Linked DNA regions of Mesorhizobium shangrilense. The protein of the gene in region 2 interacts with the protein of the main gene of each other region in a pairwise test. Links are inferred from orthologs where the notes say so. Each region holds a gene or a part of one and is shown on either strand. Other genes may lie near its edges.

The links.
Region 1: the proteins of PD284_RS11660 (region 2) and lpdA interact in binary tests that used the Escherichia coli proteins (3 or more experiments, as listed by UniProt). The link is inferred for Mesorhizobium shangrilense from one-to-one orthologs.

What each region holds. Positions count from the first base shown.
Region 1 is NZ_JAQGPN010000002.1:222,987-229,566, reverse strand. The notes cover bases 2,274-5,130. They hold lpdA (dihydrolipoyl dehydrogenase), read right to left. Parts: upstream 4,647-5,130; coding sequence 2,901-4,646; downstream 2,274-2,900. Other genes in these bases: PD284_RS24570 (2-oxo acid dehydrogenase subunit E2), read right to left, coding at 4,654-5,130. Also shown: PD284_RS24590 (WGR domain-containing protein), read left to right, coding at 40-660; PD284_RS24585 (IS1096 element passenger TnpR family protein), read left to right, coding at 627-1,121; more of PD284_RS24570, read right to left, coding at 5,131-5,949; mdeB (alpha-ketoglutarate dehydrogenase), read right to left, coding at 5,995-6,580. UniProt on the Escherichia coli protein: Lipoamide dehydrogenase is a component of the glycine cleavage system as well as of the alpha-ketoacid dehydrogenase complexes.
Region 2 is NZ_JAQGPN010000001.1:2,404,587-2,411,465, forward strand. What follows is about bases 2,623-5,778. They hold PD284_RS11660 (ATP-dependent helicase), read right to left. Parts: upstream 5,466-5,778; coding sequence 2,823-5,465; downstream 2,623-2,822. Other genes in these bases: PD284_RS11655 (CPBP family intramembrane glutamic endopeptidase), read right to left, coding at 2,623-2,706; PD284_RS11665 (glyoxalase superfamily protein), read left to right, coding at 5,769-5,778. Also shown: PD284_RS11635 (SCO family protein), read right to left, coding at 1-246; PD284_RS11640 (hypothetical protein), read right to left, coding at 281-439; PD284_RS11645 (CreA family protein), read left to right, coding at 594-1,085; PD284_RS11650 (LbetaH domain-containing protein), read left to right, coding at 1,122-1,754; more of PD284_RS11655, read right to left, coding at 1,798-2,622; more of PD284_RS11665, read left to right, coding at 5,779-6,341; PD284_RS11670 (acetamidase/formamidase family protein), read right to left, coding at 6,372-6,879. UniProt on the Escherichia coli protein: A helicase with DNA-dependent ATPase activity. Unwinds DNA duplexes with 3'-5' polarity. Translocates on single-stranded DNA with 3'-5' polarity. Initiates unwinding more efficiently from a nicked substrate than double-stranded DNA.

The DNA.
Region 1 (6,580 bases), on a different replicon or contig from region 2:
TCCAATGATTCACCGAATACGTTGGAAGGTCCCAGCCTCATGCCGCATCATGCGATCATGAGTAGGGACACCGACGCATCCGTTCTCCTGCACCGCATCGACGCCTCCAAAAACATGGCGCGCTTCTACGCCATGCACGTCTCCCCCACCCTGTTCGGTGAAAGCTGCGTGACCCGCAACTGGGGTCGTATCGGCACCCGCGGCCGGACCCGCCTCGACACCTTCGCAACAGCGCCCGAGGCAGAAGCCGCCCTGCGCCGGCTTCAGCTTAAAAAGAACCAGCGCGGTTATCGGAGCGCGACAAAAACGCCGACGTCGTCACATAAGGGGGAGCATAAGGATCTGTGTGGCAGTGCCGAAATCGGGGAGAGTGCGATAAGGCTGGGCAGTGATTTTTGTCGAGGCTGCCATTTTATGAAACCACCGCGCCGATCGAGCCGCCCTTCACCGTCAAATCCCGATAGCACCCGTACTCCGGATGAGGCTCCGACAATCCTGCAGTTCCGCGTCTGGCTGAAAGGTCTTAGCCCGATGGTCTGGCGCCGGGTGCAAGTGCCGGCGACCATGGCCCTGCGCGAATTTCACGGCGTCCTCCAGATCGTGATGGGCTGGGAGGGCAGTTCGTCGTGCATACTGTCTGCTACGGCTCATGGGAGCTGACTGCGGAATCGCCCGACATTGGGCTCAATGCCCTGAAACTGCGGAAGGGCAGCCGGTTTCTCTACGAATACGATCTCAATGTTCCCTGGGGGCATGAGGTGCGGCTGGAAGAGCGGCGCGCCGCCAAACCAAGAACGCTTTATCCCTGTTGCATCGGTGGCGATGGCAATTGCCCGCCAGAGGGCAGCGGCGGCGCGGAGAGCTGGATGCATCGGAAGGACGAGGCCTTTGGACTGGAAACGGATGAGGATGTCATGACGGCGTTGGCGCTCATCCAGGAAATCAGCGACACCCGATCCTTGGCAATTTTCGACGATCCGGATCGGGCGGAGGAATTGCAAGAGCTGCTTTTCCGGATCGAGAGCCGCGAAGACCTTCTGGGCAAGCCGTTCAAGCGACGGCAAGCCAATAAGCGCCTGCGGCGGAACGAACATCTCACGCATATGCATCAGCAGATGTGATGTGTCCGTCCGAACCATGCTCGTTCGCGAGCAGATCGGCAGCAAGAAGGGCAGCGTCGTCACCGCGATCTGCTGAATGTCCGGGGGCAATGATCGCGTGACCGGAGCACTGTGTGGCATAATCGGCAAGGAGATACAGCATGCAGGTTCAGATCGTCATGGAACTCACCGGCGACGACAGCGGAATGATCGACCGCGAGATCATCGCCGACATGACGAAGGTCACAACGGGTGCGGAAGATCTCGGCCTGTCACTCGCCGAGGGCAAGGCCCTGCTTGCCAGACTTCAGCAGAAGATGGTGGAGACGCAAGTGGACCTGTGGCTAAAGGAAAGCCGCGATATGGACGGCCTCCGGTTGCGACACAAAGGATATTATCCCGTCACCTTCCACACGCTGTTCGGCGATGTCCGGCTCAGGAGCCCGCGATACGCTCTGCCAAAAGACGAAGGGCGCAAGGGGCCGGGCACGGTGTCGCCGTTGCGGCAATTGATCCCCGATCACATCGCGCCCGAACGCCTTTATCTCTAAACGCGCTGGGCCTCGCTGGTGCCGTATGCCGCCGCGGCCGAGTTGCTAGCCGACGTGTTGCCTGTCGACCGCGGGACCAACGCCACGACGATACGCAAGCATGCCCTGAAAACGGCCACTCGAATCGAGCGGGAGCTGACGGAAGAGCGGGTTTCTTTCATGCAGGATTCTTGCCCTCAAGATTGGGCGGACTTGCCAATTCCCGACGGCCGCATCGTCGTCGGCCTTGATGGCGGATACATCCGGGATCGTGACGACCGGAAGAAGAACTTCGAGCTGATCGTCGGCCGCTCTCTGCCTGAGGATGGCGAACCGCGCTATATCGGCTTCGTCCATGGTCACGATCGCAAGCCGCAGCGCCGGATCTTCGACCATCTCAAGAAGCAGGGCGTGCAGGCCAACCAGGACATCACCTTCATCACTGACGGTGGCGAGGAAGTGCGGTCACTGGCCGAAATGATCGCGCCGGCCAGCGAGCATGTGCTGGACTGGTTCCATATTACAATGCGGATCACCGTGCTTCGCCAATTCGCCCAAGGCCTTTGCCATCATGACGAGGAGGCCGGCAACGCCATGCTGGATATGCTGACACGGATCAAATGGTACTTGTGGCACGGCAACACGTACCGGGCTCGCGAGGAGATCGATTGGCTTCGCGACGATGCCGAAGCCACGGAAACCGACTATCCGAACATGAGAAAGTTCCTGACGGCGATCGGCGAGTTCCGATCCTATATCGGATCAAACCACGCTAGCCTGATCAACTACGGCGAGCGCTACCGGTCCGGAGAGCGGATATCCTCCGCCTTCGTCGAGGCGACCGTCAACGCCGTCATCAGCAAGCGCTTCGCCAAGAAACAGCAGATGCAATGGAGCCGGACCGGCGCGCATCTCTTTCTGCAAACCCGAACGCAGACCCTCGACGGCTCGCTGCGAGCCACCTTTGAGAAGTGGTATCCGGGAATGGCAAACGACAATCAACTCGGCGCCGACAACCGGGCGGCAGCGTAACTGCCACACAGATCCTTATGCTCCCGATTCAGGCGGCGACTTGGACGAACTGCTGTAACAGACGGAGTCCAGGCGCAAACTTTGCGACAGACGCGACGTCTTGCCGGACTGCGAGCGCAAGACCGGCATCATCCACACCGTCTTCCCCTCACCCTGCGGCCTGCTGCCTTCCGTGCCCCTGCTCGACTATCTCGCGGCCAAATATGCAGCGCTTGGTCGCTGCCGGGGGTGAGCAAAGCTAGCCCCGTTTTCTCGCCGGCGGCAGGTCGGTGCAGACGCCTTCTGCAACCTCGGCGGCCATGCCGATGGTCTCGCCGTGAGTCGGGTGGGGATGAATGGTCTTGCCGATGTCGACAGCATCCGCCCCCATCTCGATGGCCAGGCAGATCTCGCCGACCATGTCGCCGGCAGAAGGTCCGATGATGGCCCCGCCGATGACGCGGTCCGTCTCCTTGTCGAACACCAGCTTGGTCAGGCCGTAGTCGGCGTCGTTGGCGATGGCCCGACCGGACGCCGCCCACGGGAACTTGCCAACTTCGATGGCGCGCCCCGCAGCCTTGGCCGCGTCCTCGGTCACGCCGACCCAGGCGATTTCGGGATCGGTATAAGCGACCGACGGCACGATCTTGGCGTCCATGAAGCTCTTGAGCCCTGTCGCCGCCTCGGCGGCAACATGGCCCTGGTGCACGGCCTTGTGCGCCAGCATCGGATTGCCGGTGACGTCGCCGACGGCGAAGATGCTCTGGTTGCGCGTCCGCATCTGCGCGTCGACCTCGATGAAGCCTCTGGCATCGAGCGTGACGCCGGCAGCAGCAAGTTGCAGCGCCTCGGCTGCCGGTCGCCGGCCCGCCGCCTGCAGGATCAGGTCGTAGCGCCTGACGCCAGCGCCCTCGCCGCTCGTCGTCACCGCGAGCCCGTCCCTCTCCGCGACCACGCTTTCGACGCGTGCGCCGAGCAGCATGGCATCGAAGCGATGGGCGTTTCGCTTGCGCCAGATCTCGACCACGTCGCGATCGACGTCGGGCAACAGTCTGTCGAGTTGCTCGACCACATCGACGCGCGCGCCGAGCGCGCTGTAGACGGTGGCCATTTCGAGCCCGATGATGCCGCCGCCGATGACTAGCATGCGTTCGGGGATGAAGGGCAGTTCGAGCGCGCCGGTGGAATCGACGATGCGCGGATCGTCCGGCAGGAACGGCAGCCGGACGGGCACAGAGCCGGCGGCGACGATCGCTTTGGCGAAGACGATCTTGCGGCTCGCGCCGTCGGACAGGGCAACGTCGACAGCGTTGGCGTCGGCAAATGTCGCCGTACCCCCGACCACCTCGACCTTGCGCAACCGCGCCATGCCCTTCAGCCCGTCGGTCAGTTTTGAGACGACACCGGCCTTGAAGCTGCGCAACTTGTCCAGGTCGACGGTCGGCGTGTCGAAGGCAACGCCATGGTCGGCGAGGCGCTCGGCCTCCTCCTTGATCGCTGCGACGTGGAGCAGCGCCTTGGAGGGGATGCAGCCGACATTGAGGCAGACGCCACCCAGCGTCGCATCGCGCTCGACCAGGATCACGCGCTGGCCGAGGTCGGCGGCGCGAAATGCGGCGGAATAGCCGCCGGGTCCGCCGCCGATCACCAGCACGTCGCAGTCGGGCGCCGCACCTGGGGCCGGCGACGGCGTGGCTGCCGCGGTCGGCATGGCGGCTGCCGCCGGCGCTTCCGGTTTGGCTGCAGGCCTGGTTTCGCCTGGGGCAGCTGCCGCTTCCACAGTAGCGATCAACGCGCCCTTGGAAACGCGCTGGCCAATGGCCAGCTCGACCGAGGCGATACGCCCCGCAAAGGGCACCGGCACGTCGATCGAGGCTTTGTCGGATTCGAGCACGATCAGCGTCTGCTCGACGGCGACGTCGTCGCCCGGCTTGATGTGGACCTCGATGACGGCGACATCCTTGAAGTCGCCCATTTCGGGCACCCTGATTTCGGTGATGCTCATCTCGGCCTCAAACGATCGCGCGGCGGAAGTCGCCCAGGAGGGCAGCGATGTGGCCAAGGAACCTGGCCGCGGCCACACCGTCGATGACGCGGTGATCCCACGACAACGAGACCGGCATGATCAGCTTCGGCTGGAAAGCCTTGCCGTCCCATATGGCTTCCATCGCCGAACGGCCGGCACCGAGGATCGCAACTTCGGGCGCATTGATGATCGGCGTGAAACCTGCCCCACCTATGCCGCCAAGCGACGACACCGAGAAACAGCCGCCCTGCATGTCGGCGGCCGACAGCCCGCCCCCGCGCGCCTTGTCAGCCAGCGCCCGCATCTCGGTGGCAATCTCGAGCACGCCCTTGCGGTCGCAATCGCGGATCACCGGCACCATCAGCCCCTTCGGCGTGTCGGCGGCAAAGCCGACATGGACGTAGTTCTTGAGCACCAGCTCCTCGCCGTCGAGCGAGGCGTTGAAACGCGGATTGGCCTTGAGCGCCAGCGCTGACGCCTTGATCAGGAAGGCGACCATGGTCACCTTGGCGTCCTTGTTTGCCGCATTGAGTTCCTTGCGGAACTCCTCGAGCCCGGTCACGTCGGCCTTGTCGAAGTTGGTGACATGCGGAATGGTGAGCCAGTTGCGGGTCAGATTGCCGCCTGAGATCTTCTGGATGCGCGACAGCGGCTGGCGTTCGACGGGGCCGAACTTCTCATAGTCGACCGCAGGCCAGGCCGGCAGGCCGGCACCGATGCCGGAGCCCGACACCTGCACCGATGATTCGCCCGCCAGGCGTTCCTTGATGTGCGCCGTAACGTCTTCGCGCAGGATCCTGCCCTTGGCGCCGGACGGTTTCACCGTGCCAAGGTCGACGCCGAGCTCACGCGCGAAGGCGCGCACCGACGGCGTCGCATGGGCGCCTGCCGAGGTCTCCAGGGGCACCGCCGGCCCACTGCTCCCGGGCGCCGGCGCCGGCACCGGTGATGCCTGCACCTGAGCCGGAAGCTCGGCCTTGACGGGCGGAGCTGCAGGAGCCGCCTCGGGCTTGATGATTTCCGGCGCCGGTGCTGCAGGCGCCGTTGCCGGCGCTGCGGCATCGATCGTCAGCAACAGCGCGCCCTGCGACACGCGGGTGCCGATCGACACCGCAAACTCCCTGACAGTTCCTGCGAAAGGTGCCGGGATCTCCATCGTCGCCTTGTCGGATTCCACCGTCATCAGTGGGTCTTCCACCGCCACGACGTCTCCCGGCTTCACCAGGAACTCGACAACAGGGACATTCTTGTAGTCGCCGATGTCTGGCAACCTGACTTCCATTTGCTGGCTCATATCAACTCTTTCAGAACTGGAACTCGACCCGGATCAGCGCAGCCAGGGCGCATCGGCCGCAACGTCGAGGCCGTAGCGGGCGATGGCGTCGGCAACCGTCTGACGCGTCACCGACCCTTCGGCAGCGAGTGACGCCAGAGCTGCCACGGCGATGTGGCGGTGGTCGACCTCGAAGAAATCGCGCAGCGCCGAGCGCGTGTCGCTGCGGCCGAAGCCGTCGGTGCCGAGCGCGGTGAACGGCGCCTCGACATAGGACGCAATCAGCTGCGAATAGGCGCGGACATAGTCGGTGGCGGCGACGATCGGCGCTTTGCCGGGCAGGCAGTGGGCGAGATGGCTGACCACCGGCTCGCCGAGCGGGTTGTAGCGGTTGTGACGCTCCGCCTCGCGTGCATCGCGCGACAGCTCGGAGAAGCTGGTGGCGCTCCACACCTCGGAGGCGACGCCCCAATCATTGGCGAGCATCTGCGCCGCCTCGATCACTTGCGGCAGGATGGTGCCGGAACCGAGCAGGCGGACAAGGCCGGCACTCTTCTTGGGCTTGTGGCCGGCGATCTTGTACAGGCCCTTGATAATGTCGGCTTCCACGCCAGCCGGTATCGACGGCTGGGCGTAGTTC
Region 2 (6,879 bases):
CAGCCAGCCATCCATCTCGACGAGCGTCGTCGGGCAGACTTCCGGGCAATGGGTGAAGCCGAAGAAGATCGCGCTCGGCTTGCCGCGAAAGGCCGCTTCCGTGATCGGCGCATTGGTATGGTCGGTCAGCGTGAAGGCTGCGCCATAGGGCTCGCCGCTGTTCTGCCGGCGATACCAGTCGAAAGTCAGGAAGCCGACGCCTACCGCCATAAGGACGAGAATGCCGATGAGGATCGATCGCATCATGAAAATAGGTTCCGACTTGCGCTTCGGCGGGGTTCTAGAAGCACCAGGACAGGCCGGATTCGATCAAGGCGCGGAAGATGCCGGCGTCGTTGTCGATCCAGGCGGCAAAGGTCGCACCCGTGGCGGCCGCAAGGACGACAACGGCAAGGATGATCCGGGAGACAGTCTGTGCCGGTGTGCTGGTGCCCAACATGCCTTCTATCTAGCCCGTCTGGGTTCTTTGCAAAAGTAGCCACTCTGTCGCGAGGACTGCACATTGTCGTGGGCGCGGGGCGGCGGATCGGTATCGCATTGCGGCCGTTGTTCCCAATCACCAAGTGAGATGCATGCAAATTCTGGAGACGCAGATGCGCCGAATCGCTTCATCCTTCGCCTTCGCGGGCCTTTTCGCCGCCGCGATCATGCCGGCCGCGGCCCAGGAGGTCGGCAAGGTCGGCGTCGACTGGCTCGGCAACGACATCATCATCGAGGCGGTCAAGGATCCGGAAGTGGAGGGCGTCACCTGCCACGTTTCCTATTTCGATCGCGGAGTGATCGACCGGCTGCAGAAGGGGAACTGGTTCGAGGACCCCTCCGATTCCTCCATTTCCTGCCGGCAGACTGGGCCGATCTCGATCGGCGACATCGACCTCAGCGAAGAAGGCGAAGAGGTCTTCAAGCAGGGGATCAGCCTGATCTGGAAGAAGCAGGTCGTGAACCGCATCTACGACAAGGCCAACGAAACGCTCATCTACCTCTCGCATTCGCGGCAGGTGCAGGACGGCTCGGCGAAAATGTCGATCACCACCGTGCCGCTCTATGGGCAGCAGGTGAACTGGAAGAACGGCAAGCCGGGCTGACTTGCCGCGTCGATGCCGGCGGCGTAAAGCCGGCGCATGGACGATCCCGCCGATCTGAGGTTCAAGGACCCCGAGCCGCGCGCGCATCCCACGGCGGAGCTGAAGTCCTGCCGGCTGGGAAGATTTGCCGCGATCGGCGAGCGCGTCATCCTGCGCGAGGTGACGGTCGGCGATTTTACCTATTTCGAGCGCCACGCCGAAGCCATCTACACGACCATCGGAAAATTCTGCTCGATTGCCGCAGACACGCGCATCAACGCGCTCGAACACCCGGTGGAACGGCTGACCACACACAAGGTGAGCTATCGGCCGAACGAATATTTTCGCTATCTCGGCGTCGACCAGGGCTTCAGGCAGCGGCGGCAGGCGAAGGCGGTTGTCATCGGTCACGACGTGTGGATCGGGCATGGCGCCGTCATCCTGCCCGGCGTCACCATCGGCAACGGTGCGATCGTTGGTGCCAATGCCGTCGTCCGGCGCGATGTGCCGGCGTATACGATTGTCGCGGGTGTGCCTGCGCGCGCGGTGCGAAGACGGTTTTCGGAGGAAATCAGCGCCAGGATTGAGGCGCTGGCCTGGTGGGACTGGCCGCTGGACAGACTGGCGGACGCCATCCCAGACATGCAGGCCTTGCCGATCGAGGCTTTTCTGGACCGCTGGGGCGAATAACCGCCGCGGGGAACCTTGGAGGTCTGCCGGCTGCGAACGACCGTCAGTTCCGGGTAGTCGAGGTCCGGTCGGTTGTCGCCCTGCCGGGCTTGTCCCAATCGGCGATGGCGGGCTCGATATAAAAATGCTTCCGCAACTGGTGGCGCGTGGCCCAGGTGATCGCCGCGATGAGGATCATCAGCAGCCAGCTGATCGGCGCCATGCGGATGTCCTCGGTGCCGCCGAGCCACCAGACGTCGGGCTGGTAGACGAGCAGGTCGGTGCGGCGCAGGAAAACCTTGAACCCGAGCAGGCCTGCATGAACGCCCATGGAGCAGGCGATGGAGCCGGTCGCGATGTAGGTGATCGCAAACAGTGAGCCCAGCAGCCATAGCCCGAACAGCAGCCCGCCGACATCCCAGAGCGTCCACGCGTCCTTGTAGGAGATCAGATGGGTCACGGAGAAGATCGCCGACCCGATGACCACCGCCCAGAAGCCGACCCAGAACGTGCCGTTGTATCTCAGGTGGCGCATGACGAAGGCGCGGAAGATCATCTCCTCGGTATAGGCGAGGACCACGACCACCAGCAGCGCGGTGATCGTCTTGCGGAGCAGAGTGAGCGAGAAATTCGCCCAGGCTTCCTGCGACCACGAGACATAGCCCATCCAGCTGAGAAGGGCATAGGCAATGATCATCAGCAGGACGGCCTGGACCCACATCGCCGCGAAACCGGCCAGGGCGCGGCCGAAATTGGCGTTGTAGGGCTTCATGAAGACGAGTGGCCCGCCGCCGCGCCTAGCCGCGAAACCGATCAGGAACGGGATGATGATGACGAACAGCCCGACCTGTCCGACGCCCCTCGTGTCCGTCAGTGACACGCCGGCGCCGGACCAGCGCAGCACGAGTTCGACTGCGGCGCAGACGACGAAGATGAGGGCGAGAAGGCCGAAAATACTGCGATAGCGCGACAAAGGAGGGTCCGGGGGAAATGTCCAGATGGATGTTTGCCGGGGTTGGCTAACCGATGGCGTCCCCAAAGTCCACTCACGCGGATGTGTGCGGAGCGACGTGACGACGGGGAGAAAGTTCACACGGCGGTGACGAACCCGTCGAGCACCTTCTTCTGGCCGGCCTTGTCGAAGTCGATGGTGAGCTTGTTGCCTTCGATGGCCGATATGTTGCCGTTTCCGAACTTCTGGTGGAACACGCGGTCGCCGACATGGAAGGCGGACGGAGTGTCGGAGACGGATTTCGCGACCAGCTCGCCATCGATGGTGCGGCCCTTCACCGAGCCGCGGCCGGCGCCGTAGCCGGAATCGGTTTCGCCATAGCCGATGCGCTCGACTTGGTGGCCGGAGCGCGAGCCCCAGTTGCGGTCGGTCGCCTCCGTGCGGTTCGCCTGGGCGCGAGCCCAGCCGGGCGTCGAATAGCTGTTCGAGAAGGACTTTTCGCCGACCGAATCGAAGCGCGAGGCCCCGTAGGGGTTCTGGCGGCCCGGTTCGCGGAAGCCGCCGCGGCCAGATCCGCCATAGGAATTGCCGTAGCCACCGTAGGAGGAGCCGCCCTCGCTGATTTCGACATGGGCCTCGGGAAGCTCATCGAGGAAGCGCGACGGGATGGTCGACTGCCAGAGCCCGTGGATGCGGCGATTGGAGACGAACCAGAGGTGCAGGTTCTTCTTGGCCCGGGTGAGGCCAACATAGGCGAGGCGGCGTTCCTCCTCCAGACCCGAACGGCCGCCTTCGTCCAATGCGCGCTGGTGGGGAAACAGGCCTTCCTCCCAGCCGGGCAGGAAGACCGTCTCGAATTCCAGGCCCTTGGCCGAATGCAGCGTCATGATGGACACGGCGTCCATATCCTCGTTCTGCTCGGCGTCCATGACCAGCGCGACGTGCTCGAGGAAGGAGCGCAGCGACTCGTATTCCTCCATGGAGCGGATCAGCTCCTTGAGGTTTTCGAGCCGGCCCGGCGCCTCGGCCGAGCGGTCGTTCTTCCACATGTCGGTGTAGCCGGACTCCTCCAGGATGATCTCGGCGAGCTCGGTGTGGGGTTTGGTGTCCAGCATCTCCTGCCAGCGGGCGAAGTTGGCCGCGACCTCGCGCAGTGCTGCGCGCGGCTTCGGCTTCAGTTCGTCGCTCTCGGCGAGGTTGGCGGCAGCGGCCAGCATGGGGATGCGCATGGCGCGCGCGGTATCGTGGATCTGGCGGATGGTCGCTTCGCCGAGGCCGCGCTTCGGGACATTCACGATGCGCTCGAAGGCGAGGTCGTCCGCGCCTTGCGCGACCACGCGGAAATAGGCCATCGCGTCGCGGATCTCCTGCCGCTCATAGAAGCGGGGGCCGCCGATGACGCGGTAGTTGAGGCCCATGGTGACGAAGCGGTCTTCGAACTCGCGCATCTGGAACGAGGCGCGCACCAGGATCGCCATGTCGTTCAGATTGTGCCCGCTGCGCTGCAGCGCCTCGATCTCCTCGCCGACCGCGCGCGCCTCCTCCTCCGAATCCCAGGCGGCGTGGACATTGACTTTCGGGTCGTCAGGCGAGGGGTGCTCGGTGAACAGCGTCTTGCCGAGACGGCCCTCGTTGTGGGCGATGAGATGCGAGGCCGCGCCCAGGATATGGGCGGTCGAGCGATAGTTGCGCTCCAGCCGGACGACGGTGGCGCCCGGAAAATCCTTGTCGAAGCGCAGGATGTTGTCGACCTCGGCTCCGCGCCAGCCGTAGATCGACTGGTCGTCGTCCCCGACGCAGCAGATATTTACGCTCACGGCCGAGCGCTTGCTTCGCTCGCTGGCCTCCGCGGGGGCGGGCGAAACATCGCCCGGCGCGCGGTCGCGCGCTCGGCCTTCGGCCTGGGAGTTGGCGCCGCCCGCCGATTTCGATCGCTGCGCGAGCAGCCGCAGCCACATGTACTGCGCGGTGTTGGTGTCCTGGTACTCGTCGACCAGGATGTACTTGAACTTGCGGTGGTACTCGGCGAGCACGTCCGGTTGCGCGCGGAAAATTCGGATCGGGTGGCAGAGCAGGTCGCCGAAGTCGCAGGCGTTCAGCGTCTGCAGGCGGTCCTGGTAGGCGGCGTAGAGTTCGCGGCCCTTGCCGTTGGCGAAGGAGCGGGCGTCGCCCTCGGGGATCTCCTTGGGCCCCAGGCCCTTGTTCTTCCAGCCGTCGATCATGTTGGCGAAGGTGCGGGCCGGCCAGCGCTTGTCGTCCAGCCCCTCAGCCTGGATGAGCTGCTTCAGCAGGCGAATGACGTCGTCGGTGTCGAGGATGGTGAAGCCCGACTTCAGGCCGGCTAGTTCGGCATGGCGGCGCAGGAGTTTTACACCGATCGAGTGGAAGGTGCCGAGCCACGGCATCCCCTCGACCTGCTCGCCGACCAGCAGGCCAATGCGCTGTTTCATCTCGCGCGCCGCCTTGTTGGTGAAGGTGACGGCCAGGATCTGGCTCGGATAGGCGCGACCGGTGGCGAGGATGTGGGCGATGCGGGTGGTGAGCACGCGCGTCTTGCCGGTGCCGGCTCCGGCGAGCACGAGCACCGGGCCTTCCGTCGTCTCGACTGCGAGCCGCTGCTCGGGATTGAGGCCCTTCAGGTAGTCGGGCGGAGTGTTGTGGCCCTGCCGCGCGGCGAGCGCTCGGGCGGCTATGCCGGACGCGGGCGCGCGCGGAGCCTCGCCGCCGCGGGGCGCGGGCTCCTCGTCGAAGAAGGGCATATCGTTGGGGAATCCGGACATCTCTCGCGAATGTAGTGATTCGAGGTCAAAAGGCCAGCTTCGTCTATGGTTTGTTCTCGAAGTCAATGCGAGCCTGTGGATCGTTGCACGATCACCGCCGGGCGGGTCCGCGCCTTGACGCGGCCGGGCGGCAGTGCGAGTTTTCCGGCGACGGCCGGATGCGGCCGGCAGCCCGCGCTCCCAAAGAGCATGGCGAACGCATCCAGATGACCACGTCTTTCCCCGATCCATCCGGACCGATGGGCGCGACGGCAATGCGGGCGCTGTGCGGCACGTCCATCGGCGGCGAAGGATTGGAACGACATGCGGACTTTTCGGGACGCGAAGGCGATGGCGAAAGCCATGCGCGAGGCCTTGGGCATCAAGGGACTGACCGTCTCGCACAGCGAGGCGCTGGAGGTCGTGGCGCGGCAGTTCGGCACGGAGAGCTGGAACGTGCTGGCGGCGAAGATCGAGAGTGAGGAAGCGGACGGGCAGGAGAGGGCGGCACACGGCGCGGAGCCCGCAATCGCCTTCACGCAGCCGGTGCCGATCCTGCGCATCTTCGACGAGGACAAGGCGCGGGAATTCTACGTCGGCTGGCTAGGCATGGAGATCGACTGGGAGCACCGCTTTGCTCCCCAGATGCCGCTCTACTGCCAGGTTTCGCTCGGAGGCATGAAGCTGCACCTCAGCGAGCATTCAGGCGACGCCAGTCCGGGCGCAACCTGCCTGGTCTACATGGAGGGCGTCGAGGCCTGGCAGAAGCAGCTGGTCGGCAAGCCCTACAAATACAACCGGCCGGGGCTCGAGCGGCAGGACTGGGGGCTCGAATGCACCGTGATCGACCCGTTCGGCAACCGGATCAGGTTTCTGGAGGCAAGGACCGGCGATTAGGGCGGGAAAGCGCCGAGACGGCCCGGGCCGTCAGCGCTTCGGCAGCCATTTCTTCTCGATGCGGCACGCCATCGTGTAGGCCGGATCGAAGACGTTGCCGACGTCGTAACGGACGACCTGTCCCATGAGATGGCTGGCGGCTGCAGGGCTCAGGCCGTAGTCGCCCGTCAACCAGTTGAACATGTCGGTCGTGGCGTGCTGCAGCGCCTGGTCGAGCGGCCTCGCATTGCCGATCGAGAAAATGTCGGTGGCGTTTTCGCCGCGCGGCCACACGAGATTGCGGCCCTTCTCGACCGTCAGGCGCACCTCGACCTCGAAGCAGGTCTCGATGCCGGTCCCGACGATCTCGCCGTCGCCCTGGGTGGCGTGGCAGTCACCGAGGAAGAACAGCGCGCCGGGCACGGCGACGGGGAACCAGACCGTCGCGCCGGGGCAGAAGCCCCGGTAGTCCATGTTGCCGCCGTTCTCGGCGCTGGTCGCGGTGGAGAACGCCTGCCCATAGGCGGGCGCGACGCCGAAGCAGCCGATCATCGGCTCG